One region of the Rhizobium sp. BK112 genome, then DNA from elsewhere that is predicted to be linked to it. Evidence: riboswitches for the same ligand, from Rfam matches in the RefSeq annotation. Region 1 holds a riboswitch; the other holds the start of a gene.

Region 1 (15,157 bases):
GCGACATCGACCACCGATGAGGTGCTCGCCGGCGTCGATCTCAAGGGCAAGCGTGTTCTGGTGACGGGTGTTTCGGCCGGTCTCGGCGTGGAAACCGCACGTGTCCTGGCAGCCCATGGAGCGCAGGTGGTGGGTACGGCCCGTGACCTTGCAAAGGCAAGGGCGGCAACGGAAGTCGTGCGCGCCGGTGCAGCCAATGGCGGCAGTCTTGACATCGTCGAGCTCGATCTTGCTTCTCTGGCAAGCGTGCGGGCCTGCGCCGATGCGCTCATCGCGGATGGCCGCCCCTTCGACGTCGTCATTGCCAATGCCGGCGTGATGGCTGCTCCCTTCGGCCGCACCGCCGATGGTTTCGAAACGCAGTTCGGCACCAATCATCTCGGTCATTTTGTGCTGGTCAATCGCATCGCATCGCTCGTCAAATCGGGCGGCCGTGTGGTGATCGTCGCGTCCTCGGCCCATCGCATGGCTCCTTTCAGCCTCGACGACCTCAATTTCGAGAGCAAGACCTATGAGCCCTGGGCGGCCTATGCCCAGTCGAAAACCGCAAATATCCTGTTCGCGGTGGAGCTCGACCGGCGCCTCGAGAAGCGTGGTATCCGTGCGACGGCACTGCATCCCGGCGGCATTCAGACCGAGCTCGACCGTCATGTCGGCGCCGGCGCGATCGAAGGCATGATGGCTGAGATCAACGCAGCACTTGCCGCCGAGGGCAAACCGCCCTTCCAGCGGAAGACGATCCCGCAAGGTGCCGCGACCTCAGTCTGGGCAGGTTTCGTCGCTCCGGCAGACGCGGTCGGCGGCAGATATTGCGAAAATTGCCACGTCTCCGAAGTAACGGATGCGGAAATCAGCCCGATTTCCGAAGGCGTGCGCAGCTACGCGCTCGATCCCGCGACGGCCAAGGCATTGTGGGCCAAGAGCGAGGACATGGTCGGCGAGCGCTTCTAAGCGGCAAACCGCACATTTTGGTACTGACGGAGAGCAGGGGAACCGGGAACGGGTGCCCCTGCCGAGGTATTGAAGCTGGATCGGCTGCAAACCGGTCCGCTTCTCTTACGTTGAACCTACGCGGGGCGTCGTGTCTCCGCCGTTCAGGTCTTGATATCGAGGCCAGCTTCGACCGCGGCGGCGATGAATGCTTTGCGTGCGTCCTCGCCGGTGCGCTTGCCCTTGATGACGTCGGCGCAGATCAGCAGCGCCTGGTCGAGTGCGGCACCGTCCTCGGTCGGCCAATCCTCGATCATCGCCCAGGAGGCGGCCTGGGTGGTATCGATGCTCGTGTATTTGCCGGACTCTTCGAGGGCGACGAGCACAGGTTTCGACCATGGCGCCTGCATTCTTGCTTCGCTTTGATCCTGGGGCATGGAATGACCTTCCTTCGCACATTTCTATCAGAATGAGGAAAGCCCCTCCCATGATGGAAGGGGCTTGGATTGCTCGGCTTTCGCTACGGCGTCAGGTGTGACCGTTATTCGGCTGCCTCTGCGTAGCTTTCCACCGGCGGGCAGGTGCAGATCAGGTTGCGGTCGCCATAGACGTTGTCGACGCGGTTGACCGGGGACCAATATTTGTCGACGCGGAAGGCGCCGGGCGGGAAGCAGGCCTGTTCCCGGCTGTAGGGACGGTCCCATTCGCCGACGAGGTCTTCGACCGTGTGCGGGGCGTTCTTCAGCGGGTTGTTGGTCTTGTCCATGCGGCCATCCTCGATGGCGCGGGCTTCCTCGCGGATCGCCAGCATCGCCTCGCAGAAACGGTCGAGCTCGGCCTTGGTCTCGCTTTCCGTCGGCTCGATCATCAGCGTGCCGGCGACCGGCCAGCTCATGGTCGGCGCGTGGAAGCCGCAGTCGATCAGGCGCTTGGCGACATCGTCGACGGTGACGCCTGAGCTATCGACCAGCGGGCGTGTGTCGATGATGCATTCATGCGCGACCCGGCCGGTCTTCGACTTGTAGAGCACGTCATAGGCGCCCTTCAGCCGGGTGGCGATATAGTTGGCGTTGAGGATCGCCACCTTGGTCGCCTGGGTCAGGCCTTCGCCGCCCATCATCAGGCAATAGCTCCAGGAGATCGGCAGGATCGAGGCGGAGCCGAAGGCGGCGGCCGAGACCGCGCCCGAGCGGCCGTCGGTTTCGGGATGGCCGGGCAGGTAGGGGGCCAGATGCGCCTTGACTCCGATCGGGCCCATGCCGGGTCCGCCGCCGCCATGCGGAATGCAGAAGGTCTTGTGCAGGTTCAGGTGGCTGACGTCGGAGCCGATGTCACCGGGGCGGGACAGGCCGACCATGGCGTTCATGTTGGCGCCGTCGAGATAGACCTGGCCGCCATGCTCATGCACCAGATCGCAGATTTCCCTGACGGTTTCCTCGAAGACGCCGTGCGTCGAGGGATAGGTGATCATGCAGCAGGAGAGATTTGCCGCATGCTGCTCAGCCTTGGCGCGGAAATCGTCGAGATCGATATCGCCATTCTCGCGCACCTTGACGACGACCACCTTCATGCCGACCATCTGGGCCGAGGCCGGGTTGGTGCCATGCGCCGAGGTCGGGATCAGGCAGACGTCACGATGGCCGTCGCCATTGGCGATATGATAGTTGCGGATCGTCAGCAGGCCGGCATATTCGCCCTGCGCGCCGGAATTCGGCTGCATCGAGAAGGCGTCGTAGCCGGTGACGGCGCAGAGCTTTTCGATCAGGTCGTCGATCATCTCGCGGTAACCGAGCGCCTGGTCGGCCGGCACAAAAGGATGGATATCGGAAAATTCCGGCCAGGTGATCGGCAGCATTTCCGCCGTCGCATTGAGCTTCATCGTGCAGGAGCCGAGCGGGATCATCGAGCGGTCGAGCGCCAGATCCCGGTCGGAGAGCCGGCGGATGTAACGCGTCATCTCGCTTTCGGCGCGGTTCATGTGGAAGATCGGATGGGTGAGGTAGTCGCTGGTCCGAAGCAGGCCCTTCGGCAAGCGGTAGGAAGGCTCGAAATCGGCGATAGTGAAATTGCCGCCGAAGGCGCGCCACACGGCTTCGAGCGTGGCAGGGCGGGTGCGCTCGTCGAGGCTCATGCCGATCCGGGTTTCGCCGACCTTGCGCAGATTGACGCCTTCGGCAACGGCGGCGCGCAGGATGAGGCCCTGCATATGGCCGACGTCGACGGTGATCGTGTCGAAGAAGGTGTCGGGTTCCACCTTATAGCCGAGCTTTTCCAGGCCCTTGGCCATCAGCACGGCTTTCTGGTGCACCTGCTGGGCGATCGCCTTGATGCCCTTCGGGCCGTGGAAGACGGCATACATCGAGGCCATGACGGCGAGCAGCACCTGGGCGGTGCAGATATTCGACGTCGCCTTCTCGCGGCGGATATGCTGCTCGCGGGTCTGCAGCGACAGGCGATAGGCACGATTGCCGCGGGCATCGACGGAGACGCCGACGAGACGGCCGGGCATGGAGCGCTTGATGGCATCCTTGACCGACATATAGGCTGCATGCGGGCCGCCGTAGCCGACCGGGACGCCGAAGCGCTGCGAGGAACCGATGGCGATATCGGCGCCCATTTCGCCGGGCGACTTCAGCAGCGTCAGCGCCAGGATATCGGCGGCGACGATAGCGATGGCGCCGGTCTGGTGCAGGCGGGCGATCAGGCCGGTAAAATCATGCACGTGACCATGCGTGCCGGGATACTGGAAGATCGCCCCGAAGACATCGACGGGGTCGAGATCGGTGAAGGGATTGCCGACGATGACGCTCCAGCCGAGCGGCTCGGCGCGGGTGCGGATGAGGGCGATGGTCTGCGGATGGCAGTCTGCATCGACGAAGAAGGCTTTTGCCTTCGACTTGGCGACGCGCTCGGCGATCGCCATGCCTTCGGCGGCGGCGGTCGCCTCGTCGAGCAGCGAGGCGTTGGCGACGTCGAGGCCGGTCAAGTCGCAGATCATCGTCTGGTAGTTGAGCAGCGCTTCCAGGCGGCCCTGGCTGATCTCCGGCTGGTAAGGCGTATAGGCCGTATACCAGGCCGGGTTTTCCAGGATGTTGCGCTGGATGACGGGCGGCGTGATCGTACCGTAGTAACCCTGGCCGATCAGCGAGACCAGCACCTTGTTCTTGTTGGCGGTCTCGCGCAACTTGTCGAGCGCCTCACGCTCGGTCATCGGCGCGCCCCAGACGAGCGGCGCCTTCTGGCGGATCGAGGGCGGCAGTGTCGCGTCGATCAGGCCGTCGAGGCTGTTATAGCCGATCACCTTCAGCATGTCGGTCATCTCAGCCGGCGAGGGGCCGATATGGCGGCGATTGGCGAAATCGTAGGGCTGATAGTCGGTAAACTGGAATTCCGTCGGCGTCGTCATTACGCAGTGAGCTCCTTGTAGGCCGCCTCATCGAGCAGGCCATCGGCGTCCGCAGGATTTGCAAGCTTCAGCTTGAAGAACCAGCCGGCTCCCTGAGGATCGGAATTGACCAGCGACGGATCGGCAACGATGGCCGGATTGACCTCGGTGATCTCACCATCAAGCGGACAATAGACGTCGGAAGCAGCCTTGACGGATTCAACGGTCGCGGCATTGCCGTTCTTGGAGAAGGTCGCGCCGACTTCCGGCAGTTCGACGAAAACCAGGTCGCCGAGCTGATCGACGGCATAGTTGGTGATGCCGACCGTCGCAACGCCGCCTTCGATCTTCAGCCATTCGTGTTCTTCGGTAAATTTCAGCATTGTTCGTCCTCTCTGGAAAAGGTTTAGCGTTTGTAGGTCGGTGTGACGAAGGGCAGGGCGCTGACGGTGATCGGCAGATATTTGCCGCGCACCTCGGCGTAGACGAGTGTGCCCGCCGCAGCATGAGAGATCGGCACGTAGCCCATGGCGACGGGGCCCTCGACGCTGGGGCCGAAGCCGCCCGAGGTGACTTCGCCGATTTCGACCTTGCCCTCGGCATCGGCATAGAGCTTGGCATGGCCGCGCACCGGGGCCTTGCCTTCCGGCTTCAGGCCGACGCGGCGCCGCGCGGCGCCGTTTTCGAGTTCGGAAAGGATGCGGCCGGAGCCGGGGAAGCCGCCGGCGCGTGCACCACCGCCGCGCCTTGCCTTCTGCATGGCCCATTCCAGCGCCGCCTCGACCGGTGAGGTGGTCGTGTCGATATCATTGCCGTAGAGGCAGAGGCCGGCTTCCAGCCGCAGCGAATCGCGGGCACCAAGCCCGATTGCCTGGACGTCGGGATGTTCGAGCAACCGCATGGTGACATCCTCGGCCTTGTCTGATGGGATCGAGATTTCAAAGCCGTCCTCGCCGCTATAGCCGGAGCGCGAGACAAGACAGGAAACGTCGTGCAGGCGGCAGTGGCGCACATCCATGAATTTCATCGCCGCGACGTCGGCCCAGAGCTCGGCGAGAACCTCGACGGCACGCGGTCCCTGCAGCGCGATCAGAGCACGATTGAGAAGGGTGATATCGCATTGGTCGCCGATATGGGTCTGCAGATGGGCGAGGTCGGCTTCCTCGCACGACGCGTTGACGACGACGAAAAGATGATCGTCGAGATGGGTGATCATCAGGTCGTCGAGAATGCAGCCGGTGTCGTCGGTGAAGAAGCCATAGCGCTGACGGCCTTCGGCAAGGCCCAGTATGTCAACCGGTACCAGGCTTTCGAGCGCCAGCGCGGCATCTTCGTAGCTGCCCGATTTCGCCTTCACGATCACCTGGCCCATATGGGAGACGTCGAAGAGGCCGGCTTCGGTGCGGGTATGAAGATGTTCCTTCATGACACCTGCAGGATATTGCACCGGCATGTCATAGCCAGCGAACGGCACCATGCGGGCGCCGAGCGAAAGATGCAGGGCATGCAGCGGGGTTTTCTTCAGGGCAGCAGTATCGTCCAAAAGACGCCTCCGGGGTTTGCGCCTTCTCAGGAAGGCGCGGGCTCAAATCTGAAGGCGCGGTTGCGCACTTCTCTCCTGAGCCCCCTCTGTCCTGAGTGCCTGAGATTGTTATCCCTTCGGCGAGCGTTTCGAGAACGCTTCTCTCCAGAGTTCCGTCTGCCCCTTGCTGGTCCTTTTGCCTGAGAGTTTCCGGGGCGGTTGCTCCTTCGGCACCGGTGGCGAAAGCACCGGATTCTCCCAACAAGGTTGGCGCAATTATCCGGCGGGTGCAGCGCTTGGCAAGGGGCAAATGTCGTGACCGGGCAAATTTTTGTCGTCTTATTCCAACCAAGCCCTAATCTGCGGCAAATCTGCTTTTGCATTCGGCGGGGAAACCGGCTATCGCGACATGCTGTTGAAGGGGATCTCATGCGGCAGACCGGACTGAAAGCGACGCTCTTCCTGCGCATGCTTTGCGCATTGAGCTTGGTTTTGCTCGGCCTTGCCCATCAGGCGCCGCAGGCTGCCGCCGCCGAGGGCTACGATGCCGCGGCCTATGTGCTGCCCGACGGCACCTTCGCTTCGCTCTGCGTCACCATAAAGGACGCCGACGGCAAGACCCTTACCTTCAAACCGAATTGTGAAGCTTGCCGGCTGTCGGCCTCGGTCATCCTGCCGACGCCGGATGCGGGCTCCTGGCTCGAGCGCAAGCTCGGCTCGCTGATCAACGCGCCGGTCGAAATCTCTGTCGTTGTCGGCGCAGGCGCCGTCAGCCGGGCGAATTCCCGCGCGCCCCCCATCCTCGCCTGATCTGTTATCGTAACCATGATCAGTAATGCCGGCCCACTTGAGAGAAGTCCGCGGCCGGCGAGGAGATATCCGATGAAAACTTTCAAAAAAATTGGCAAGACATTCGGGCTTGCCGCCATTCTTTCCGCCACCGCTTTTGCCGGCGCCGAGGCGCATGTGACCTTCCTCGACAAGCAGGCAAAGCAGGACAGCACCATTCTCGCCACATTGCAGCTGCCGCACGGCTGCGACGGCAAGGCGACCACGGAAGTGCGGGTCAAGCTGCCGGAAGGTTTCGTCTTCGCCAAGCCGCAGCCGAAGGCCGGCTGGGAGGTCGAGGTGATCAAGGGCGATTATCAGAAGACCTACGACAATCACGGCGACAAGGTGAAATCAGGCGCGATCGAGATCCGCTGGAAGAACGGCAATCTCTCCGACGATTTCTATGACACCTTCGTGATCCAAGGTAAGGTTTCGGGCGTCGAAGCCGGCACCTCGCTCGCCTTTCCGGTGACGCAGATGTGTGGCGATACCGTCGCGGCCTGGGATCAGGTGGCGAAGGAGGGCGACGACGCGCATGGGCTGAAAAGCCCGGCGCCGCTCCTGAAGGTCGTCGCCGGCGAAGGTCACGGCCACGATCATGACGACATGGCCGGCATGGACATGACCGGTAAAACCAGCATGGACATGTCCGGTATGGCGGGCTTGGGTGCTGCGGCGCCCGCCGGCGAAACGGTCAAGGCCGGCGATCTCGAAATCTCCGGCGGCTTCGCCAAGGCGATGCTGCCCGGCCAGCCGGTCGGCGGCGGTTTCTTTACGGTGAAGAACAACGGCCAGACGGATGATCGACTGGTGTCGGTGAGCTCGCCTGCATCAGGCGAGGTTCAGATCCACGAGATGGAGACCAAGGACAATGTCATGCGGATGCGCCAGCTGAAGGACGGCATCGCCATCGCTGCCGGCGAGACGGTCAAGCTCGAGCCCGGCAACCTGCATCTGATGTTCCAGAAGGTGAAGACGCCGTTCAAGCAGGGCGACACGGTGCCGGTGACGCTGACCTTCGAAAAGGCCGGCAAGGTCGATCTGGTGTTGCAGGTATTGTCGGCCCAGGGCAAGTAAGGACCACGATTGTGAAGACAGAAAAGCCCGCGGTTGCGATTGCAGCCGCGGGCTTTTCGTTCGGGGAAGGCGGATGCCTCAGAAATCTTCGTAGGATCGCAGCGCCTGTTTCAGGCCTGCCTGCGGTTGGCGATTGCCTTTGGCCATCAGGTCGAGCGCCACCTCCGTCGACTGGATGATGCTGGAAGGCTCGTCGACCTCGTCGGTGCTATCGGCCTTCAACTGCCGGTCGGCAAGGCGCCGTGCATCGCGCGCCGCCGTGCTCGTCGCGACACGCTGCGGGATGCGCAGCGATTCGAAGGCAACGGCGGCGGTGTTGGCCGATATCGACAGCAACTGGGTCATGCCATCACCGTATCGGCATGATCTTGGCGCCATCATAAGAAAATCATTGGCATTTTACAAAATGGTAAGAATTCATAGGGGTTCGGTTAGAATCACTTTCGCAACGCGGTAAATCCGGCTCATGATCCAGGCTCTTCTCGTCGCCGTCGGCGGCGCCATCGGTTCCCTCCTCAGATATTATGTCGGCCAGTGGGCGCTGAGACTCATGGGGCCAGGCTTTCCCTGGGGCACGCTCGCCGTCAATGTCGTCGGCTGCTTCGTCATCGGCGTCTTCGCCGAGCTGATCGCGCGGAAGTTCAACGCCTCGGTGGAACTGCGCCTGTTGCTGATCACCGGCTTCCTTGGCGGCTTCACCACCTTCTCCGCTTTCTCGCTGGATGCGATCTCATTGTTCGAGCGTGGCGAGGCCGTGGCCGGCGGCATCTATATCGTTGCGAGCGTCGGGCTTTCGATGGCAGCCGTCATCGCGGGTCTTGCCGTCATGCGCGCTTTGGCCTGATTTCTTTTCCGGTTTCCGTTTTGCGTGAAAATGCTCTAAAGGCTGCGGCAAGAACGCCGGCTCGGCCCGCGCAGCAATTTCCGAAAGATTTTTCATGGCTGGCATAGAACATATCAAGGTTGAACCCGACGAAGCCGGCATGCGGCTCGATCGCTGGTTCAAGGTGCACTTTCCAGGGCTCGGCTTCGGCCCGCTGCAGAAGCTCCTGCGCTCCGGCCAGGTGCGCGTCGATGGCGGGCGTGTCAAATCGGATGCACGCGTGCAGCCCGGCCAGACGGTGCGCGTGCCGCCGCTCGATGTCGATGCGAAGCTGAAATCCGGACCGATCGCCGGCAAGGATCTCAAGCATTCGACCGATTTCGAACTGCTGTCGCGCATGGTGCTGCACGAGGACGACAAGGTGATCGTGCTCAACAAGCCGCCCGGTCTTGCTGTGCAGGGCGGCTCCGGCGTTGCCAGGCACATCGACCAGATGCTCGAAGCCTGGACCAGCCCAAAGGGCGAGAAGCCGCGGCTCGTTCATCGCCTCGACCGCGACACGTCAGGGGTTCTCGTCATCGCCCGTACGCGTGGCGCCGCGCAGAAGCTGACGGCCGCCTTCCGCGAGCGCGACACCAAGAAGACCTATTGGTCGCTGGTCAAGGGCGTGCCGCGCAAGCATGAGGACAAGATCTCGACCTGGCTGGTCAAGGAGCCGACTGCCGACGGCGACCGCATGCGGATCGCCAAACACGGCGAAGACGGGGCGGACCATGCCGTCTCCTTCTACCGTGTGCTCGAAACCGCCGCCCAGAACCTCGCCTGGCTGGAGATGGAGCCCTATACCGGCCGGACCCATCAGTTGCGCGTCCATGCCCTGCATATCGGCCACCCGATCATCGGCGATCCGAAATATTTCGACGACGATCCGAATTGGGATTTTCCGGGCGGCGTCCAGAAGAAGCTGCATCTGCACGCGCGTCACATCGACATTCCGCACCCGTCCGGCGGGCGGCTGCGCGTCAGCGCGCCGCTGCCGCCGCACATGGTCCAGACCTGGAACCTTCTCGGCTTCGATCTCTCCAGTGCCGAAAGGGACGACGAATGAAACTGGCGCTTTTCGATTGTGATGGCACGCTGGTCGATAGCGCCGGTCTGATCCACGAAACCATGCGCCGGACCTTCGATAAGTTCGGCAAACCGGAACCGCGATTTGACGACACCAAGGCGATCATCGGCCTGTCCCTCGATATTGCGATCGCCCGTATGCAGGGCAGGCCGCATGTGGAACAGGAAGACATCGACATGACGGCGCATTACAAATCGCTGTTCTCGATCGTGCGTCAGGATCTTGATTACAAGGAGCCGCTGTTTCCCGGCATTCGCGAGATGATCGATGCGATCAGCGGACGGGACGACCTGCTGATCGGCGCGGTGACCGGCAAATCCAGGCGCGGGCTGAAGCTGGTGATGGAGACGCATGGCTTCGATGAGCATTTCATCGTCGCACGGACCGCTGACGATTGCCCCTCCAAGCCGCATCCGGCCATGGTGACGGAATGCTGCGATGAAACCGGCATGAATGCTGCCGACACCATTGTCATCGGCGATGCCGTTTACGATATGCAGATGGCAAAGGCTGCCGGCGCCAAGGCGATCGGTGTTGCCTGGGGCTATGCCAGCGTGGATGAGCTGATCGCCAACGGCGCTGATGCCATCGCCTACCATCCGAACGAGATATTGCGTCATTTTTCCTGAGGTGAGCCCATGCGCGATCTGCTGAACGACCTTTCCGAAGGCCTGAGCCATCCCGATCCCATCCGCCGCGCGCAGATCCAGATGAAGAAGCCGCTGCCGAAGCGTTTCTATACCGACGTCTCCGTTGCCGAGCACGAGGGCGGTTTTGCGATCACGCTCGACGGCAAGATGGTGCGCACGCCGGCGCGGCAGGTTCTGGCCGTTCCGACAGAGGTGCTGGCGCGGCTTGTCGCGGCCGAATGGCAGGCGCAGGGCGAGGAAATCAATCCGGTGAGCATGCCGGTGACACGGCTCGTCAACACCGCGCTCGACGGCGTTACCGCCAATGCGCAGGCGATTTTCGAGGATATCCTGCGTTTTTCCTCCAGCGACCTGCTCTGCTATCGCGCCGATGGGCCGGAATTGCTGGTCGAACGGCAGGCGGAGCGCTGGGACCCCGTCATCGACTGGGCGGCAAACGATCTCGGCGCTCGCTTCATCCTTGTCGAAGGGGTGATGCCGCAGGAGCAGCCGCGCGAGGCGACCGCCGCCTTCGCCGTCACGCTCGCCAGATATGACAGCGCGATGGCGCTTGCAGCACTCCACACGGTCACCACGCTCACAGGTTCGGCGATCCTGGCGCTCGCCTTCGCCGAGGGCCGGGTGACGATGGAGGAGGCCTGGTCGCTTGCCCATCTCGACGAGGACTGGACGATCGAGCATTGGGGCAGCGACGAGGAAGCTGAGGAGCGGCGGGCCAAGCGCTTTGCCGAGTTCAAGGCGGCGACGGATGTTTTTTTCGCCCTAAGCGCCTGAAACATATTGCCTTCCCAGGCATTATGGCGAAATCTGCGACTCCAACGGGGTGGTGCGGGATTTTGCAATGAATTGGCTGAGGTCGTGTTTTTGCCGGGCCGCACTCGTCTGTATCGCGCTCACGGCCTGCGTCAGTCTCTCGGGCACGAAGCCGGAGACGCCGGTCTATGATGTGCGCAGCGCCGTCGTTCTCTCCGGCCCGAACATGCCGGCCGAGCTGCTTTCCGGCATCAACGACCGCGTCAACGCCGCGATCAACGCCACGGTGCGCAACACGGTGCTGCCGCGGGTGGTGCTGACGATCCGGGTGGTGTCCGTCGAAAAGGGCCTCGGCTTTCAGAAGGACCGCAACGTCGCCAAGATCAGCATCGACGCCGCCTCGGTCGAGGACGGCTCGGTCATCGCCGTCAGCGCCTTCGACGTGACCAGCATCGCTGCCGATCCCAAGCTTGCCGACGAGATCCTGGCCGAGGACGTTGCAGCAAGGATACGCTCGGTTTTCTCGCTCAGCGGCCGCAGCCGCTAGGACAAATCTACCGCCGGATTGCCGCCCGCAGCGGCGAGGGAGATCGCATGAAGGAAATTCTCGAAGAGCTGGAACGGCGCCGCGACATCGCCCGTCTCGGCGGTGGCAAAGCCCGCATCGACGCCCAGCACAAGCGTGGCAAACTGACGGCGCGCGAGCGCATCGACCTTTTCCTCGACGAGGGCTCCTTCGAGGAGTTCGACATGTTCGTCGAACATCGCTCCACCGATTTCGGCATGGACAAGAGCCGTGTTGCCGGCGACGGCGTCGTCACCGGCTGGGGGACGGTCAACGGCCGCACGGTGTTCGTCTTCGCCAAGGACTTCACCGTCTTCGGCGGTTCGCTGTCGGAAGCGCATGCCGAGAAGATCATGAAGGTACAGGACATGGCGCTGAAGAACCGCGCGCCGATCGTCGGCATCTATGATGCGGGCGGCGCCCGTATCCAGGAGGGCGTGGCGGCCCTCGGCGGTTATGCCGAGGTGTTCCAGCGCAATGTGCTGGCTTCCGGCGTCATCCCGCAGATCTCCGTCATCATGGGGCCTTGCGCCGGCGGCGACGTCTATTCGCCTGCGATGACCGATTTCATCTTCATGGTGCGCGATACCTCCTACATGTTCGTCACCGGTCCGGATGTGGTGAAAACCGTGACCAACGAGACAGTGACAGCCGAAGAACTCGGCGGCGCCGTCGTCCATACGGTGCGCTCGTCGATTGCCGACGGCGCCTATGACAATGATGTCGAAACGCTGTTGCAGGTGCGCCGGCTGATCGATTTCCTGCCGCTGTCGAATACCGCGCCGCTGCCGGAGATCGAATGTTACCAGTCGGTGACAGAAGTCGACGCCTCTCTCGACACGCTGGTGCCGGCGAGCGCCAACAAGCCTTACGATATCAAGGAACTGATTCGGAAGGTGGCGGACGAGGGGGATTTCTTCGAGATCCAGGCGAGTTTTGCCGGCAACATCGTCTGCGGTTTCGGGCGCGTCGAAGGCTCCACCGTCGGCTTCGTCGCCAACCAGCCGATGGTGCTGGCCGGGGTGCTCGACAGCGACGCCTCGCGCAAGGCGGCCCGTTTCGTGCGCTTCTGCGACTGCTTCAATATTCCGATCGTCACGTTTGTCGACGTGCCGGGCTTCCTGCCGGGCACGGCGCAGGAATATGGCGGCCTCATCAAGCACGGCGCCAAGCTGCTCTTCGCTTACGCCGAGGCAACGGTGCCGAAGCTCACCGTCATCACCCGCAAAGCCTTCGGGGGTGCCTATGACGTGATGGCGTCGAAGCATCTGCGCGGCGACCTGAACTATGCCTGGCCAACGGCGCAGATCGCCGTGATGGGCGCCAAGGGCGCGGTCGAGATCATTTTCCGCAAGGATATCGCCGATCCCGAGAAGATCGCCGCACATACGAAAATGTACGAGGATCGGTTCCTCTCGCCCTTCGTCGCCGCCGAGCGCGGTTATGTCGACGAGGTGATCATGCCGCATTCGACCCGCAGGCGGCTGGCGCGCGGCCTTAAGATGCTGCGCAACAAGGATCTCGCCAATCCGTGGAAGAAACACGACAACATTCCGCTTTAACGTTTCCGCCGAATAAAGCTGCGCGATCGGGTGTTTACCCGCTGTCGAAAATGTGAACGGCCGTCAGTGATCCGTGTGTTCAATCGCTGACGAGGACGGGCTAACGCTCGGCTGTAATTGTTTTAATGGAGAGGTTTAATGTCAAGTTTCGAGCGTCTTTCTGCCTATCGCCCCTACGGGCTGGCCGCTCTCAGAATCATCACCGCACTGCTGTTCATCGAACACGGCACGATGAAGCTTTTCGGCTTCCCGGCGTCGCAGATGTCCGGCTCGCTGCCGCCGCTGATGCTTTTCGCGGCTCTTCTCGAGCTTATCGGCGGTATCCTCATTCTCATTGGCCTGCTGACGCGCCCTGTCGCTTTCCTGCTCGCCGGCGAAATGGCGGTCGCCTATTTCATGGCGCATGCGCCGAGCAGCTTCTTCCCGGCCGTCAATCAGGGCGACGCCGCGATCCTGTTCTGCTTCGTCTTCCTCTACCTGTTCTTCTCCGGTCCCGGCGCTCTTGCCGTCGACAACCGCAAGACAGTCTGAACCATAGCTGAGGGACGTCGCCGACGCCCCTCAGCCTCAATTTCAGGCAGTGAGCTTGAGGCCGGCGATACCGCCGACGATCAGCATGATGCAGGCAAGACGGGAGACAATTGCCTCATCGCCAAGCAGCCAGATGCCAAGCAGTACGGTGCCAACCGTGCCGATGCCGGTCCAGACCGCGTAGGCGGTGCCGATCGGCAGGTGCTTTACCGCCACGCCGAGCAGCACGATGCTGATCACCATGGATATGACGGTCAGCGTCGTCGGCAGCGGCCGCGTGAAACCCTCGGTATATTTAAGACCGATCGCCCAGCCACATTCGAAAAGGCCGGCGAGAAAAAGCAGAAACCAAGCCATACGACTCTCCTTGTTCAAGAGCGAGGCCGTCCCCGCGACGGTTGCATCCCGAGGGATGCCGCAGTCGTCTGCGATGGGGCGTATATGCGTGAGGAGACGGCTTACTTCAAGGTAGGAATCGGCATGGCTGCCATGCCGCCCGTGTTGCTGACTTGTTTTGCTGGTTTGGGATGCGATCAGCCTTGGCCGCCAACTTGCGCGGAAAGGCTCTTGGCGCGGCGGCAGAGGCGGTCGAAGGTTTCGAGGAAGCGTGACCGGTCTTTCGGGCTGAAGGCGGCGTTATAGCCCTTGCTCTCGCCGGTTTCACGCAAATGCGCGCCGAGATCGCGCATGGCGCTTGCCATGCCGATATTGGTTTCGTCGAAGACGCGCCCGGTCGGGCCGCTGACGAAGGCGCCGGTCGCGACACAGCGCACGGCGAGCGGTACATCGGCAGTGACGACGACATCGCCCGCACCGGCGCGTTCGGCGATCCAGTTGTCGGCGGCGTCGAAGGCATTGGAGACGATGACGTTGTGGATCATCGGATCGCGCGAAGGGCGCAGGCCGGAATTGGCGACGAAGGTCACTTCGAGGCCGTGACGTTCGGCGACCTTGAGGATTTCCGGTTTCACCGGGCAGGCATCGGCGTCGACATAGATCATGGCTATATCCTCATGCCGGCTGAATGGCCGGCTGTCTGATCATATCGATATGGGGAATGCCGTCTTCCAGATATTCCTGCGATATCCCGACAAAGCCGAAGGATTCGTAGAAACGGCGCAGATGGGCCTGCGCCGACAAGGCGATCGGATTTGCCGGATAAAGCCGCTCACAGGCGGTGATCGCTTCGCGCATCAATGCATCGCCCAGCCGCTTGCCGCGATGGGCAGGCGAGACGACGACGCGGCCGATCTTTGATGGATCCCGCGGCTCATACGGTTTCAGGATTCGCGCCGCGCCCAGGAGCTCAGCGTCCTCCAGAAGGCGCAAATGCAGAGCATCGATATCCTTGCCGTCGAGTTCCGGATACGGGCAGTTCTGCTCGACGACAAAAACATCG
Region 2 (15,157 bases), on a different contig from region 1:
CTGAAGGCGGCAAACCCGGATTTCGTCTGGATCATGGTTGCCGGCAACGATCTGATCACTTGCCTGAAGCAGTACAAGAGCTTCGGCTTTAAGCAGCAGCTGTTTTCCAATGGTCTGGACGAAACCTTTTCCTTCTTCCACCCGGAATTGACGGCCGGAGCGCTCTCGAACCAGGCTTATTTTATGGGTCTCGAAAGCGAACGAAACACCGCATTCAAGAAGGCTTATGCCGACATGTTCGGTGCAGACAAGCCTATCAACGCGATCGGCGAGGCTGCCTACGACGCAGTCTATCTCTACAAGGCTGCCGTCGAGAAGGCCGGGACGACGGAGACGGAAGCCATCAGGGCTGCCTTCCGCGAGGTGGAGTTCGATGCCCCCCAGGGTAAGGTGAACTTTGCGGCGAACAACGTCATGCGGTCGAATAGTCTGCTTGCACGCGGAAACGACAAGGGCCAGTGGGACATTGTCAAGAACTACGGCCAGATCGATCCGGAAATTGCCCAGTGCAGTCTTTGAGCATCGGGCGGAGATGCCATGAATACTCCGCTTTCTAGCATGGCGACGGCAAGCGTCGCTCTTAGTCGTCGCGATGTCAGCTTTGAGGAACTGACGTCGCAGTTCCTGGCGCGTATCACCGAGAGTAATTCCGTGATCGGTGCCGTTCGCTTCGTGACGGCTATGGAAGCGCTGGACACTGCACGGACGTTAGACAGGCGGTTGGAGGCTGGCGGACCATTACCGCCTCTGGCTGGTATGCCGGTCGTAATCAAGGAAAACTGCGATACGACCGGCATTCCTTGTTCGGCCGGCCTTCCGTTCCGGGCAGGATATATTCCCACTAGCGATGCGCCGGTGGTCAAGCGTGTGCGGGATGCAGGCGCCATCATTCTCGGCGTTTCGGTTTCCGATCCGGGGGCTTTTGGCGTCCGGACCGTAGAAGTCACCCATCCACGCGACCCGGCGCTGACTGTTGGGGGATCGAGCGGCGGCTCGGCGGCAGCACTTGCCGCCGGCTACTGCCTTGGAGCTATCGGAACAGATACGGGAGGATCGGTCCGGATTCCATCGGCCTGTTGCGGGACGGTCGGACTGAAGCCGAGTTTTGGCGCCTGGTCGAAAGACGGCGTCTATCCTCTGGTTCCGTCGCTTGATCATATCGGTCCTATGGCAACGACCGTGGAAGACGTGCGTCTCATGTGGAACGCACTTTCCGAAAGAGGCACCAAAATTGGCTATGTACGATCCGTCGGTTTCGATCGGCGCTGGATAAGTGACGCAGATTGCGTCATTGCCGATGATTTCGCCGCTGTATTGGATCGTCTTGCCCGGACCGGAACAACCGTCAGGGAAATTCAGCTTCCGCATCTGGATGAGATACTGGAGATGCATGGGCGCATCTTTTTCGTGGAAGGTGCAGCGTATCACCGGGCTCATTTCGGCAAGGACATTTCGAACTACCCCATCATGGCCCAGGAATGGTTCGAAGCCGCGGGTAGAATGCAAGTTGGCAGCTATATCAGTGCCTGCGAGCAACGTACCTTCTTCACCCGCTCGATCGATCACATTCTTGACGACGTCGATCTCATTTTGACGCCCACATTATCGGTCCTGCATCCGCGCAAGGACGCGGCCAAATTGTGCGTGTCAGGTGAGGAACTCGATTTCACGCTCGCATTGGTCCGCCAGACCTGCCTGTTCAATCATACAGGTCACCCAGCCCTGACAATGCCGATGAAGAAGCAATCTGCGATGCCGCCGCCGAGCCTGCAGATCGTCGGTCGCCGCGGATACGAAGCCACCATGCTCGATTTTGCGACGTCGCTCGAACAACGCCTGATCTAGCGGTTCCAAAAGGCGCGAGCCAATACTTTTGTTAGGAAAAGAATATGGCCTTTGGCAATCTCTTGGAAAAAGGTCGAATTCAGACCAAAATCGTCCTGATTGTCATGCCGCTGCTCCTGGGCATGATTTCGCTCGCCGTCGTCAATGCCGTCGCGGGATCCATGTTGAACGATCGTCTGCACGGGACGAATGCCGGTATCGTCACGCTCGGTGGCTATAAGCAGACCTATGAAAAAATGGCGGGATTTCTCGAAAAATCCGATCATGTCAATCGCGATGCGGTGAAGCGGTTGCTTGGAGAACAAATTCTCCAGCTCGAAAAGAACATGATGCTCGCCTCTCTGCCGCAAGAGATGGCCGATCTGCGTGAAGCCAGAACCATCACCATCTTCATGCAGGCCAAGATTTACCAGCTTTGGGTGTTGCAGCTTGGTGAAGAAAGTGCGCGTCGCACGATTATCGACGGATTGAGGACGCTCCTCCAAATCAGGGCCAATATGTTGGGCCAGGTTACGATGATCGGCGAGACAAGTCCCACCGATGTGAAGAAAACCGCTCAACTGAGCCAGAAAATGGAGGGCGCACTTCTCGAATTACGTCTATCAGCCGCTGACTTTCTTGCGCAGCCAGATGACGCAAGTTTGCAGAAGTTCCAAGGCAGAATCAAAGGTGCGGGCTTTTACCTTTCGCAGTACCGGCCATTGTCGGCTTTGAGGCCCGGCATCACTGGACTTGTGACGCAGTCGAGTGTGCTGATGCGGGATTTCGACCATCAGGCAAGCGCTCTGGTCAGGGTCGCTGAAGACAGGCGTCGGTCCTATGGAGCCATCGCTGCGGACATAAATAAGGCCTGGGAAAGCATCGTTCGTTTTGCAGACCAGCAACGGGAAGGTGCCGCAGCCGTTCAGGCACAAGCGCAGACACTGTCGATCGTTGCGTCGATCACCGCTCTTCTCGTCGGTATGGCGGCAGGAATCCTGCTCATCTTTGCGCTCAAGACCCCAATCCAGGCGCTGACGCAACTGATGATGAAGCTCGCGGGTGGGGACTTATCGATCGACGTCACCGGGGCACATAGAAAAGATGAGATCGGCGAAATGGCCCGAGCCCTGAAAATCTTCCGGGAAAACGCTCAGAAGAAGCTCGCAGCGGAGCACGAGGCCGGCGAGGCGCGCACGCTTGCGGCCGAACAGCAGCGGACAATCCAGGCAGAAAAACAAGAGGATGCAGAGACGACACGGTATGCCGTGCAGGCGCTCGCGCTCGGCCTGCGCAAGGTCGCGGAAGGCGATCTCGCAGTCCGCTTGCAGCAACCGTTCAAGCAGGAACTGGATCAACTCCGGCTTGATTTCAACCTGTCGATGGAAAGACTTGGCGCGACCTTGAAGGAGGCCAATGATAAAGCCACGCTCATAAGCCAGGATATGCTGGATTTGCAGACCGATACCAATGACCTTGCGAAGCGCACGGAACAGCAGGCTGCGTCGGTAGAAGAGACATCAGCCGCGCTCAACGAAATCGTGACGGTCGCAATCAATGGAAGCCAGTTGGCCGCAGATGTATCTCAAGCTGCACAGCGCGCAAACGAACAGATCCAAAAGTCCGGAGAGGTTGTCGTCCAGGCTGTTGATGCCATGAACCAAATCGAAAAATCATCCCTGAAAATTTCGACGATCGCTGACATGATTGAGGGCATCGCGTTTCAGACAAACCTTCTTGCTTTGAATGCTGGTGTGGAAGCGGCGCGGGCTGGTGAAAGCGGAAAAGGCTTTGCAGTTGTCGCGCACGAGGTCCGCGAGTTAGCTCAAAAGGCCGGGTCGTCGGTGCTGGAAATCCGCAATCTCGTCTCGGAGTCAAGAAGAAACGTCGTCCATGGTGCGGAACTCGTTAAGGCGGCGCAGGAGCGGCTCAATGAAATTATGGGAAGCGTGTCCTCGATCGCCATGAATATTGATTCAATCGCAGAGGGTGCGAACGCCCAGAATGCGAGTATTCAGGAAACCAATGCCGCGGTTGGATTGATCGACAAAATTACACAGCAAAATGGCATAATGGTCGAAGCGACAAACCACATCGTGAAATCCGTCGCCGTAGAAGCAGAAGATCTTCGCAAGCTTCTTTACCAATTCCGTCTGCGTGACGAGGAAAGTCCCACGATTACTGAGCGATTGAGCTGTGCGGTTGCGTAGTCAAAATTGGCCTCGACCATCGCCACACTCGTTCGATGTGGCGCGACGACAAAGGAACTTTCCCGTTATTGGGCGGAGGCAGGACAGCCGGCTATTTGCGCGTGGTGCCGCTATCGTTTGCAAGATCCTTTATTGGCCATCTTTTGCTGAGCTTGCGGATATGAGTTCCATAATGAAGCTTAATGGTTGCTGCGGATATAACATAACACGCAATTGGAGATTTTGTCATGGAAACGCGGATGCTTTCGCCACTCGGAATGATGTGCCTGCGATGGGTTTCTCAATGCAGGACCATCGCCGAAATCGCTTTGCTTGAAGGAACCACCGCAAATAAGATCGAGAAGAGCCTGGAGACCGCACTTCTCACATTGGAGGCAAAAGCGGCAACGGAGGCGCTGGCAAAGGTACGCCAGTGAAGCGCTGCAACCTTTATCGTGGGATGTGCGCAGCGACCCGGGGCAACCTTTCCGATTTGCCGCATTTTTGCTGAGATGACCGCAGCGCCCTTGCGCTGGCGAATTTAAGATTACTCCAAGGCGGCGAAAGATCTCGCTCGTTCGAATTGCCGGCGCAAGATTCACCACTCACGCGGATGCCAGCACCCGACTTCATTTGGCCCGTCGCTAGCGCCGACTGCGGACCCATCCCTGTTTTAGTCCTCCCCAAAGTTCGGAGCTTGCAACCCGCCAACGTCGAGACGCGGCGCTGACAGAGCTCAAAACAGGGTTAATCTAATATTCATTCTCTATGAATAACTATTTCAATAAGACGTTTTGAGGGCACATTTTTGCCCGGCTGCGTTTTGGTCGGCGGAAGAAGGAAAGCTCAGTCATGGCCGAAATCGTTCATTTCCCCAGGGAGCGGAGGGTTGGTGCGCATGTCAGCCCATCCGATGGAAGCCCGGAGTCAGAAGCTGACCGGTATCTCCGCGCCGGCGAGATCTTGGTCAATCTCTTGCAGCAGGCCGAACGGACCCAAGCGGCAATTCTGGCCTATCAGACAGAGACCGCAACGAAGAAAACTGAATAGCCAAAATCCCTCGACAGGGCATCGCAAGAAGCCTTCTCAGCAATTTCGGCAATCCTGAATCACCTTATGCGGCGCCCGCCGTCTGACCATTACCTAATCACGGGACACAGAAAGCGCATATTCACCATCCGAAGCCACATATTGCGGTGTTTGTTCTGCTCGACGGTATTATTTCTCGGTCATGTCGCGTACGCCGAAGACGTCGACTTGATGTCCGGTGTCGTTGCCCGCCCTGGCGACGAGCAAACTGTTCCGGCCGATCAATTCAAGAAGGCGAGCCCCTGGAAAATCGGCATGAGCCATTTTGGCGTGAATGCCAATACCTGGGCAACGCAGATGGCGGCGGAAGCGCAGGCGGTCGTGAAAGCCGACCCACGTATCTCGCAATTCGTGCTTCTTGACGCCAATCTTAGCCAGGCCAAACAGATCTCCGATATCGAGGAACTGATCGCACAGAAGGTCGATGCCATCATCGTGACCCCGGTGTCGCCCACTTCCGCCGATGCCGGTATTGAAAAGGCCGTCGCCGCCGGAATTCCGGTGATCGTGCACACCGGCCTAACCGAGACCGACAAGTTCACGGTCGACATCCAGGGTGGCGGGGAGAATTTCGGGAAGGTCTCGGGCGACTTCCTGGCGAAAGAACTGGGTGGAAAAGGCAATATCTGGGTCTTGCGTGGTCTTCCGACCCGCCCGGAAGACATCAATCGGTATAAGGGTTTGCTCGAGGCGATAAAGGGAACGATATCAAGATCGTCGCCGAAGACGCCGGTCTTTGGAGTTACGACTACGGCCACAAGGTTTGTGAGACATTCTATCTCGAAAATCCGGCGGTTGACGGCATCTGGTCATCTGGAGCCGACATGAGCCGGGCATGCATCGATGTGTTCCAAAAGTACGGCGCCAAAATTCGCCGATCACTGGTGAAGCGAATAACGGCTTTCTCAAGCAATGGATCGATAGCGGGGTCGATGCTGTCGCGACCGAGTACGGTCCCGAGCAAGGAGCCGCCGCTGTACGCGCCGCTGTTGCCCTCCTTGAGGGCAAGGCACTCCATAAGCGCTACGTCTATGAACCTGACGGCTGGGACATCGCGAAGGCGAAAGCGAACTTTCGCGATGATCTCAACGAGAAATTCTGGATGCCCAGCAGCCTGACGGAATCCGAGCGCAAGACCCTTTGCGGCAAGCCATGACGGCTTCGCCTGTTTGTGGACAATCGTTCCGTCGCAGCGCTGCCCCGGATCGTCTGTCCGCGATGCCATCATTCCACGTTGGGCTGCTGTGTCCCCGCTCGCCCTAAATCCGAGGAGCCGCCTCCCATGACTTCCGCAGCCACCAAACCGGTTCTGATGCCCATCTGCATCCAGAACATGCCGAGCAGCCTCTACGATAGGGCCGAGGATCTCGAGGTGAAAGACAATCACCCTTGGCCCATGCATCTTGCGGACGCTCGGAAAGGTCGCCACCCACCTCTCCTATTCGATGTCATGCGACTTTTGTCTTATGTTTCAGGATCATTTCGGCTACCAACTCCGCGGTGGCCGCTGAAAGCGTCCAACCAAGGTGGCCATGACCGGTATTATAAAACACCCCCGGCCTGCTTCCTGACCTGACCCTCGGCATCATGTTCGGCATCATTGGACGCAGACCCGCCCACGGAACGACGCGTGACGTCGCAACTTTGGGAAACAGCGTTCTCACCCATTCGGTCAATGGATTGATGCGGTCCTGCCGGATATCACGGTTCACGCCATTGAATTCTGCTGTTCCTGCCACGCGGAACCGATCGACCCCGAGACGGCTCGTGACGATCTTTGCGCGATCGTCGAGCAGGCTCGTCCAGGGCGCGCCGCTCTGGCTCTCGCGATCATCGAGATGGACGGTGATCGAATATCCCTTTACCGGGTAGACGTTGATGCGGTCACCGAGCATATCGGCAAAACGCCGGCTAGCGACACCAGCACATATCACCAGTGAATCTGCGTCAATGATGCTTTGCTTCCCGTCCTCCGAACCCGTCGGTTTCCAGATGACCTTCACGCCGCCTTGCGAAACGAGCCGATCGACATTTGCATCAAACACGAATTTCACACCGCGTTTGACGCAGGCTGCCGCAAGGCCTCGGGTGAATTTGTGAATGTCGCCTGTCGAGTCCGAGGGCGTAAAGAACCCCCCGAAAAAATCCCCCACCAACGCAGGTTCAATCGTCCGGATCTCACTGGCCGTCACCGGTTTGCGATCGAGCCCGGCTTGGACCAACATCGCATTTACCTGTGAGGCGTGATCGAAGCTGGCTTTGTCGTAGTAGACGTGCAGAATTCCGCGCTTCTCGAGGTCGAACTCAATCTCTTCTTCGTCGGCGATCTCGAACATATGTTTGCGAGCCGCAATCGCCAATCGGGTTGTCTCTATCGTATTTGATCGGTAGTTGCCAATGTTGCCAAGAAACTCCCCCATCCATGAATATTTGTGCCAACTGGGCGTCGGGTTGAGGAGCAAAGGAGCATCGCTCTTCAGCATCCACTTGATGCCTTTGGCAACCGTAGACCAGTGATTCCAGACTTCAGCGTTGCTCGCGGACAGTTGCCCCCCGTTCGCGAAGGAGGTTTCCATCGCGGGGTAGCGATGCCGATCGATGACAGTGACATCAAATCCGCGGCGGGACAGGGCATAAGCGGTGGTGACGCCGGTAATTCCAGCGCCCAAAACGACGATGTGGGGCACGTATTCTCTCCAACATTGGTTCGGGAACGTTTGCCAGTCCCATAGCCCCCATCTGTCTTTTTACCTGAGAGCTTCTCCCTCTCCTGAGGGTCCCCTTCGGTGGACACACGCCGTGCCTCTCTCCAGATTGTAATCGAGCCTGCAGTCTTCTTTACCTGAGAGTTTCCTGGGGGGTTGCTCCTTCGGCGTGGCGCAACGCGCCATCTCTCCTGCACGACCGTAGTATCTTGCCACCGAAGCTTGCGAGGAAGCTTGCCTGCCGCAAAGATCTCGTCTTGCGGAAACCAACGTCGCCAACCCTCGCCATTCGTCCCGCGAAATCAGGTGATGGTACCGGTTTGCGTCTGTCGGTTATTCACCGCAGCATCGGTGGAATGTGAGTCACTTGTGGCATTTTAGGAGGTGTTCGATGCCGGCTTGCGCACACTCAGTATCCTGGGCCGGGGTTCCTGAGCTAAGTCCGATGGCACCGACAACCTCGCCGTCCACAATGACTGGCAGACCGCCTGCAACTACCATCAATCGACCACCGATTGCCGAGTTGATCCCATAGGCCGGTGAACCTGGCTGGCTGGCAGTTCCGTAGCTTTCAGTCGTGCGCTTGGCGCCAGCAGCCGTGTAGGCTTTGTCTTGAGCGATGATCGCACTTGTTATCTTGCCACCATCCATGCGTTCGAAAGCGATCAGTTGCCCGGACTCATCAGTGACCGCAATGCACATCGGGACGCCGATATCCTTTGCTCTGATAGCGGCGCCTTCGATGAGCAGTTTGGCATCCGCAAGCGCCAGCCGCTTAATTGTCAACATGCCTTGGAAATCCTCAGTTTTTCCGTCCGCCTGGTCCAGGAGCGCCGTATCGCCCTGCCCTGGTAGGACTGTCAGGAAAGTCATTGTTCGAACTTAAAAAAGGGCCCGGAAAAGACCTGTTTTTTCCGGGCCAGTTGGGGAAGCCGTATCTGGTTCAGAAGCAGTCCTTGAACAGCGCCTTGGTATTTTCGAGGGTCATCACAACAGGGTTGCCGCCGGCGCTCGGATCTTCGATTGCCATGGCCGACAATTCGTCGATGCGGTCTGCGGCGATTCCCATTGCTGTCAGAGTTTCCGGTACGCCGAGGTCGGAGCGAAGCTTCAGCACATAGTCGTAGAAGCCGTCGAAACCGCCGGAAATGCCGAGATAGGCGGCAGCCCGGCCGATCTTCTCCTCGATCGCGGCGCGGTTGAAGCGCAGCACCGCCGGCATGACAACCGCATTGGTCATGCCGTGATGGGTGTTGTAGACCGCGCCGATCGGATGCGACAGCGCATGAATGGCGCCGAGCCCTTTCTGGAAAGCGACCGCGCCCATGGCGGCGGCTGCCATCATGTTGGCGCGGGCTTCGAGATCGGTGCCTTCCTTATAGGCGCGCGGCAGGAACTCCTTGACAAGCCGCATGCCTTCCAGCGCGATGCCGGCCGACATCGGATGATAGAAGGGCGAGGAATAGGCCTCCAGGCAATGGGCGAAGGCATCCATGCCGGTGCCGGCCGTGATGATCTTCGGCATGCCGACCGTCAGCTCCGGATCGGAAATCACAACGCCGGGCAAGAACTTCGGATGGAAGATGATCTTCTTCACATGCGTTTCGGAATTGGTGATGACGCTGGCGCGGCCGACTTCCGAGCCGGTGCCGGCCGTCGTCGGCACGGCGACGATCGGCGCGATGCCTTCGAGGCTCGCCCGCGTCCACCAGTCGCCGATATCCTCGAAATCCCACACCGGCCGCGTCTGGCCGACCATGAAGGCGACGCACTTGCCGAGATCGAGGCCCGAGCCGCCGCCGAAGGCGACGACGCCGTCATGACCGCCGTCTCGGAACGCCCTGACACCGGCATCGAGGTTCTTCTCGTTCGGGTTCGGATCGACCTCGGCGAAGATCGCCCGGCCAAGACCGGCGTCCTCCAGAATGTCGAGCGCATTCTTGGTGATCGCCATCGATGCGAGGCCGCGATCGGTGACGAGCAGCGGCTTTTTCATGCCGAGGCTCTTGCAGGCGTCGGGCAACTCCTTGATGCGGCCCCGGCCGAGCTTGACCGATGTCGGATAGCTCCAGTTTGCGGTGATGTTGCTGCTGCTCATGCTGTGACTTTCTTCAGGTGGTAGGATTTCGGACGCGTCAGATTCTGGAAGCCGATGATCGACAGCGAGCCGCCGCGGCCGGTCTCCTTGACGCCGGTCCAGCAGAGCGCCGGATCGAGATAGTCCGCGCGGTTCATGAAGACGGTGCCGGTTTCGATCTCGCGGCCGAGCCGCGCTGCCCGTTCGGCATCCCTCGTCCAGAGCGAGGCGGTCAGCCCGTAGCGGCTGTCGTTCATCAGGGCAAGCGCTTCCTCGTCGTTCTTCACCTTCATGATGCCGACCGCCGGACCGAACGTCTCTTCACGCATGAAGGCCAAGGAATGGTCGACATCAACGAGGATCTGCGGCGCGAGATAGGCGCCGCCGTCATCCTGCGGAAAGAGCTTCGGGTCGACAAGCGCCTTGGCGCCCTTGGAGACCGCATCGGCGATCTGCTCGCGCACCACCTTGGCGAAACGCTTGTTGGCCATTGGGCCGAGCGAAGTCTCGGGATCGAGCGGATTGCCGAGCTTGTAGTTCGACACCCAGGCGACCGACTTCTCGACAAAGGCGTCATAGAGGGATTCGTGCACATAGACGCGCTCGATGCCGCAGCAGCACTGGCCGGAATTATAGGTCGCGCCGTCCATCAGCGTATCGACGGCCGCCTCGAGATCGGCGTCCTCCATTACGTAACCCGGATCCTTGCCGCCGAGTTCAAGACCGAGGCCGGTGAAGGTGCCGGCGGCGGCACGCTCCATCGAACGCCCGCCTTCGACCGATCCGGTGAAGTTGACGAAATTGAAGCTGCCGGCGGCAATCAGCGCCGAGGTCGTTTCGTGATCGAGGAACACGTTCTGGAATACATCCTCCGGCACGCCGGCCTCGACGAAGGCCTGTACCAGCCGCTCGCCGACCAGCAGCGTCTGCGAGGCGTGTTTCAGCACCACCGTATTGCCGGCCATCAGCGCCGGCGCGATCGTGTTTATCGCCGTCATATAGGGATAGTTCCAGGGCGCGACGACGAAGACGACGCCATGTGGTTCGCGCTCGATGCGACGTTCGAACCGCTCGCTCTCCTCTACGACAAGAGGCCCCAGCGCATCGGCCGCGATCGAGGCGACATAGTTGGAGCGCTCGTTGAAGCCCTTATACTCGCCGCCATAGCGGATCGGACGGCCCATCTGCCAGGCGATCTCGGGCACGACGACGTCGGACATCTCGTTGAGACGCGCGACACCCTTCAGCACCATCTGAATGCGGTCTTCGAGCGAACGCTTCGCCCAGGCCTTCTGTGCCTTGCGCGCCCGCGCCACGGCTTCCTTCGCAGCCTGGAGCGGCAGCGGCGGACGCTCCGCGTAAACCGATCCGTCGACCGGCGATATGCATTGGATCATTGGCATGATCAGGTTCCCAGTTGTGAATTTTGATTCGGATTTGAATGACTCTCGTCAGGAGCGACGGTCGCTGTTGGGCTAAGCCCTCTCGAAACCGCGAGCCACCTCCCAGTCGGTGATGCGCCGATCGTATTCTTCCTGCTCCCATTCCGCCGCACGCGTGTAGTGGTCAATAACGTCGTCTCCGAACGCGCTGCGCAGCATCTTCGAGTTTGACATGGACTTGGCAGCGTCGCGCAGGGTCTTCGGAATTTCACGAATGTCCTTGCCGCTATAGGCATCGCCGACGAAGGGGGCTTCGAGCTCTAGGTTGTTCTCGATCCCATCGATACCGGCTGCAATCAGTGCTGCCATGCCAAGATACGGGTTAATGTCAGATCCGCCGACGCGGCACTCGATACGAATGCCTTTGCTGCCCTCGCCGCACAGTCTGTAGCCAGCCGTCCGGTTATCCTTAGACCAAATCGCCTTGGTTGGGGCGAACGTACCGGCGACGAAGCGTTTGTAGGAATTGATGTAAGGTGCCAGGAAATAGGTAGTTTCACTGGCGTGTGCGAGGAGCCCGGCCACATAATTGCGCATCAGCTCAGACATGCCAAACTTGGCCGATTTTTCGAAGAACTTCGGCTCTTTGCCGTCCAGGCTCCAGAGCGACTGGTGGATGTGCGATGAGGAGCCAGCGGAATTACCGTTCCATTTCGCAAGGAAGGTGACAGACTTGCCGCGCTGCCAGGCGATTTCCTTGCATGCGTTCTTGATAATCACATGCCGGTCGGCCATCACAAGCGCATCGGCATAGCGGACATTGATCTCTTCCTGGCCGGGCGACGCCTCGCCCTTGGAATTCTCCACCGGGATTCCGGCGCCCTGTAGGCCGTTCCGCAATGCCCTCATCACCTCCTCTTCCTTGGTCGTCTGGAAGATGTGATAGTCCTCATTATAGCTTCCGGCTGGACGAAGATCGCGGTAGCCGGCCGCCTGCGCGCTTTCGAATGTCTGGTCGAAAAGATAGAACTCCAGTTCGGTCGCCATAAAAGGTTTGAGGCCCATAGCCTCAAGACGCTTGACCTGCTTCTTAAGGACGGCGCGCGGCGAGTGCGGCACCTCTTCGTGGGTATTGTGGTCGAGGACGTCGCAGAGCACCAGAGCGGTGCCCTCGAGCCAGGGCACCTTGCGCAAAGTCGAAAGGTCAGGCTTCATCGTATAGTCGCCATAACCGGATGCCCAACTCGTGGATTTAAAGCCGGGCACGGTTTCCATTTCGAGGTCCGTCGCGAGCAGGTAATTGCAGCTGTGCGTTTCTTCGTAGGCACCGTCCAGGAAGAATTGGGCGTGAAAGCGCTTGCCCATGAGGCGTCCCTGCATGTCGACGAGACAGGTGAGAACGGTATCGATACGGCCTTCGGCCACATCCTGTTTTAGATCGTCAAATGTATATGTTGAGCTCATGAAGATGCCTCAGAATGGAAAGCGGAGTTGCCTGCCGCGATTTGGACGGTTTTCGAGTCAGGCCTTGATCGCCGCCTCGGCGGCAATCAAGGCAGAAGCCAGAATGGCTTCGTTCTCGCGCTCTGGACGAACAGCGTTAACGGCAGCTTCGATCAGTGACGAGAGGTATGCCGCGACTTGTGGCAGGCGTTGGCTATCTGTGAGAAGATCGTTGCGGACCTCGATCATAACGTTCGGTAAGCCTCGCGCGATCGCATGCTCCACAAGCGTGTGAGTGACGCCATCCACAGGGCTGTATGGTTGGTTCCGCAGGATCAGGAATTCTTGATGACGAGACTGCGCCTCTGACAGCATTGCGTCTGCCAGACGGCTGTCGCTGTCGTGCAAGATACCGATTTCGACATCGCGCTTCTTGCCGAAATAGACCGGCGTATAGCTGTGGACGGTGACCAGAACCGAATGTCGCCCTGCAGCCGCCCGTGAGGAAAGTAGCGAGGAAAGGCCGTCTCGGAAGGGCAAGTAGATTTCGTCCACACGCGCTTGGCGCTCAGTTGGCGCGATGTTCTTGTTGCCAGGGACGTCGTAGATTTCGCTCTTCTCTATCATTGCGGAGGGGGCTTCCGGCGGGCGATTGCAGTCATACACAAGGCGCGAAAATCGCTGGACATAGAGGCAAGCATCGAGCGAAGCGGATAGGCACCGCGAAAGCTCCAACGCGCCAGGGTCCCAAGCGATATGACTTTCGAGCGCCGCTGCATCCAGACCGAGATCGCCGAGCTTGGCAGGGATGGCTCTCGATGCATGCTCGCAGATAATAACGATATCCCCCGACCCAGCGGCGTTTTCGATCGCAACTGGTGACTCCGCCGGGCTCAGAAGTTGATATTCCTGCATGAATCCCTCCGTTGATTTCCACATCATATCAACAAAAACAATAAACGCAACACAAAGTCAACATAACCAACGTTGTCTAATTTCTAAGTGACGCCTGAAGCTAGGCGCGGTCAAAAGTTCGTACTGTGGAGTTTGGCGGAATTGCTAATTGCTAGGAAAATGCCTGCATGTAATGCCTTTTTGCGCGGTATTATCTCTTCCTAGATGTATTTATCCGTCGCGTGTACCGGTGCTTGCCCTTCCCGACTTCTCGGGGTGGGCTATCGATCTTCATCTCGTGAAACACAAAATACCCTCGCTGACGTGTTGACAAACGCAATAAATCAACATAAATCCACATTCTAAGGAGATCACAATCGTGGATTTTTCAGTTCTTTCGCTCAGCTCAGCAATCGCTTCCGGCAAGCTCACGTCCGAAGCGCTCGTTAAGGAATGCCTGGCGCGCATCGCGCGGCTGAACCCCATCGTAAATGCCTTCAGTCAGGTGTTTGAAGAACAGGCTCTTGACGAGGCGCGAGCCTGCGATCGCGAAGCAGCCGAAGGTCGGTTCCGCGGCCCTCTCCACGGTATCCCGATGGGCGTCAAGGATCTCTTCTTTGTCGAAGGGCAGCTCTGCCAGCGCGGATCTCATGCCTATAAGGATTTCGCTCCCAAGGCGACGGCGCCGATCGTCCAGCGGATGATTGACGCCGGATCTATTATCATCGGCAAGACGACGACCACCGAAATGGGGTGGTCCGGTTCCGGCTTTTCCGAATTCTATGGTCCGACACGCAATCCCTGGGACCCTAAGCTCACCAGTGGTGGTTCGAGCTCCGGTTCGGGTGCTGCGCTCGCGGCTCGGATGGTTCCCTTCACATTGGGGTCCGACGGTGGTGGTTCCGTGCGCATCCCGGCGGCATTCTGCGGTGTGTTCGCCATGAAAGGCTCGCTGGGGCGCGTTCCGGCATGGCCCTGGAGCGCGACGGAGATGTTGTCCCACGCTGGCCCGATGAGCGTCTCGGCAAAGGATAGCGCTTTCTTGTTCAACATCGCCAAGGGGCCCGATCCGCGAGACCATCAGGCGCTGCCGGACGACGAAGCCGATTACACCGAAACGCGATCGACAAAGTCGCTGCGGATTGGTTTTGCTCCAAGCCTCTTTGGGTTCAAAGTCGCGCCGGAAATCGATCGGGTCGTGCGCGAAGCAGTCGATACCCTCACGCAGGCACTCACAATCGATGTTCGTTCGGTTTCCCCGGACTGGGAAGATCCGATCCGGATCTTCGAGACCCTTTGGGTTGCCGGCCGGGGCGTCGCCTATGGCTCCCAGTCCGACCTGTCCGATTTCGGCAGCGGTTTCCGCGCCCTTGTCGAAGCTTCGGCGGGCTACAATCTCAATGATTATCTTTCGGCCGCGAAAGCGCGCGCGGAATTTGCTGGTCGCGTACACGCACTCTTCGAAGACATCGACCTGCTCCTCTTGCCAACTATCCCGGTCGAGCCGTTTTCGGCGGATCGGGAGGCGCCCGAAGGGTTCCAGTCGCCCTCGGA

The links. Region 1 has a riboswitch for glycine ahead of gcvT (glycine cleavage system aminomethyltransferase GcvT). Riboswitches for the same ligand answer to the same signal wherever they lie in the genome.
Region 2: it holds a riboswitch for glycine, as region 1 does, so the genes downstream of both, FHT75_RS29360 (D-amino acid dehydrogenase) here and gcvT (glycine cleavage system aminomethyltransferase GcvT) in region 1, are expected to answer to the same signal.

What each region holds. Positions count from the first base shown of each region.
Region 1 is NZ_JACHYZ010000009.1:323,221-338,377, forward strand. Features, by position in the region: gene FHT75_RS24455 (SDR family NAD(P)-dependent oxidoreductase) at 1-951, shown strand, start outside; gene FHT75_RS24460 (DUF982 domain-containing protein) at 1,095-1,340, opposite strand; gene gcvP (aminomethyl-transferring glycine dehydrogenase) at 1,472-4,336, opposite strand; gene gcvH (glycine cleavage system protein GcvH) at 4,336-4,698, opposite strand; gene gcvT (glycine cleavage system aminomethyltransferase GcvT) at 4,722-5,858, opposite strand; glycine riboswitch at 5,935-6,016, opposite strand; glycine riboswitch at 6,020-6,108, opposite strand; gene FHT75_RS24480 (hypothetical protein) at 6,267-6,647, shown strand; gene FHT75_RS24485 (copper chaperone PCu(A)C) at 6,720-7,745, shown strand; gene FHT75_RS24490 (hypothetical protein) at 7,824-8,090, opposite strand; gene crcB (fluoride efflux transporter CrcB) at 8,212-8,589, shown strand; gene FHT75_RS24500 (RluA family pseudouridine synthase) at 8,684-9,676, shown strand; gene FHT75_RS24505 (HAD-IA family hydrolase) at 9,673-10,326, shown strand; gene FHT75_RS24510 (ATP12 family chaperone protein) at 10,336-11,121, shown strand; gene FHT75_RS24515 (hypothetical protein) at 11,189-11,647, shown strand; gene FHT75_RS24520 (acyl-CoA carboxylase subunit beta) at 11,695-13,227, shown strand; gene FHT75_RS24525 (DoxX family protein) at 13,366-13,758, shown strand; gene FHT75_RS24530 (DMT family transporter) at 13,801-14,115, opposite strand; gene FHT75_RS24535 (YaiI/YqxD family protein) at 14,292-14,759, opposite strand; gene FHT75_RS24540 (GNAT family N-acetyltransferase) at 14,770-15,157, opposite strand, start outside.
Region 2 is NZ_JACHYZ010000014.1:23,841-38,997, forward strand. Features, by position in the region: gene FHT75_RS29335 (substrate-binding protein) at 1-519, shown strand, start outside; gene FHT75_RS29340 (amidase) at 538-1,845, shown strand; gene FHT75_RS29345 (methyl-accepting chemotaxis protein) at 1,890-4,034, shown strand; gene FHT75_RS29350 (hypothetical protein) at 4,866-5,063, shown strand; gene FHT75_RS36015 (substrate-binding domain-containing protein) at 5,205-5,930, shown strand; gene FHT75_RS36020 (hypothetical protein) at 5,938-6,258, shown strand; gene FHT75_RS29360 (D-amino acid dehydrogenase) at 6,551-7,789, opposite strand; glycine riboswitch at 7,922-8,011, opposite strand; gene FHT75_RS29365 (heme-binding protein) at 8,171-8,680, opposite strand; gene FHT75_RS29370 (iron-containing alcohol dehydrogenase) at 8,751-9,905, opposite strand; gene FHT75_RS29375 (aldehyde dehydrogenase family protein) at 9,902-11,287, opposite strand; gene FHT75_RS29380 (glutamine synthetase family protein) at 11,360-12,730, opposite strand; gene FHT75_RS29385 (N-formylglutamate amidohydrolase) at 12,788-13,624, opposite strand; gene FHT75_RS29390 (amidase) at 13,983-15,157, shown strand, end outside.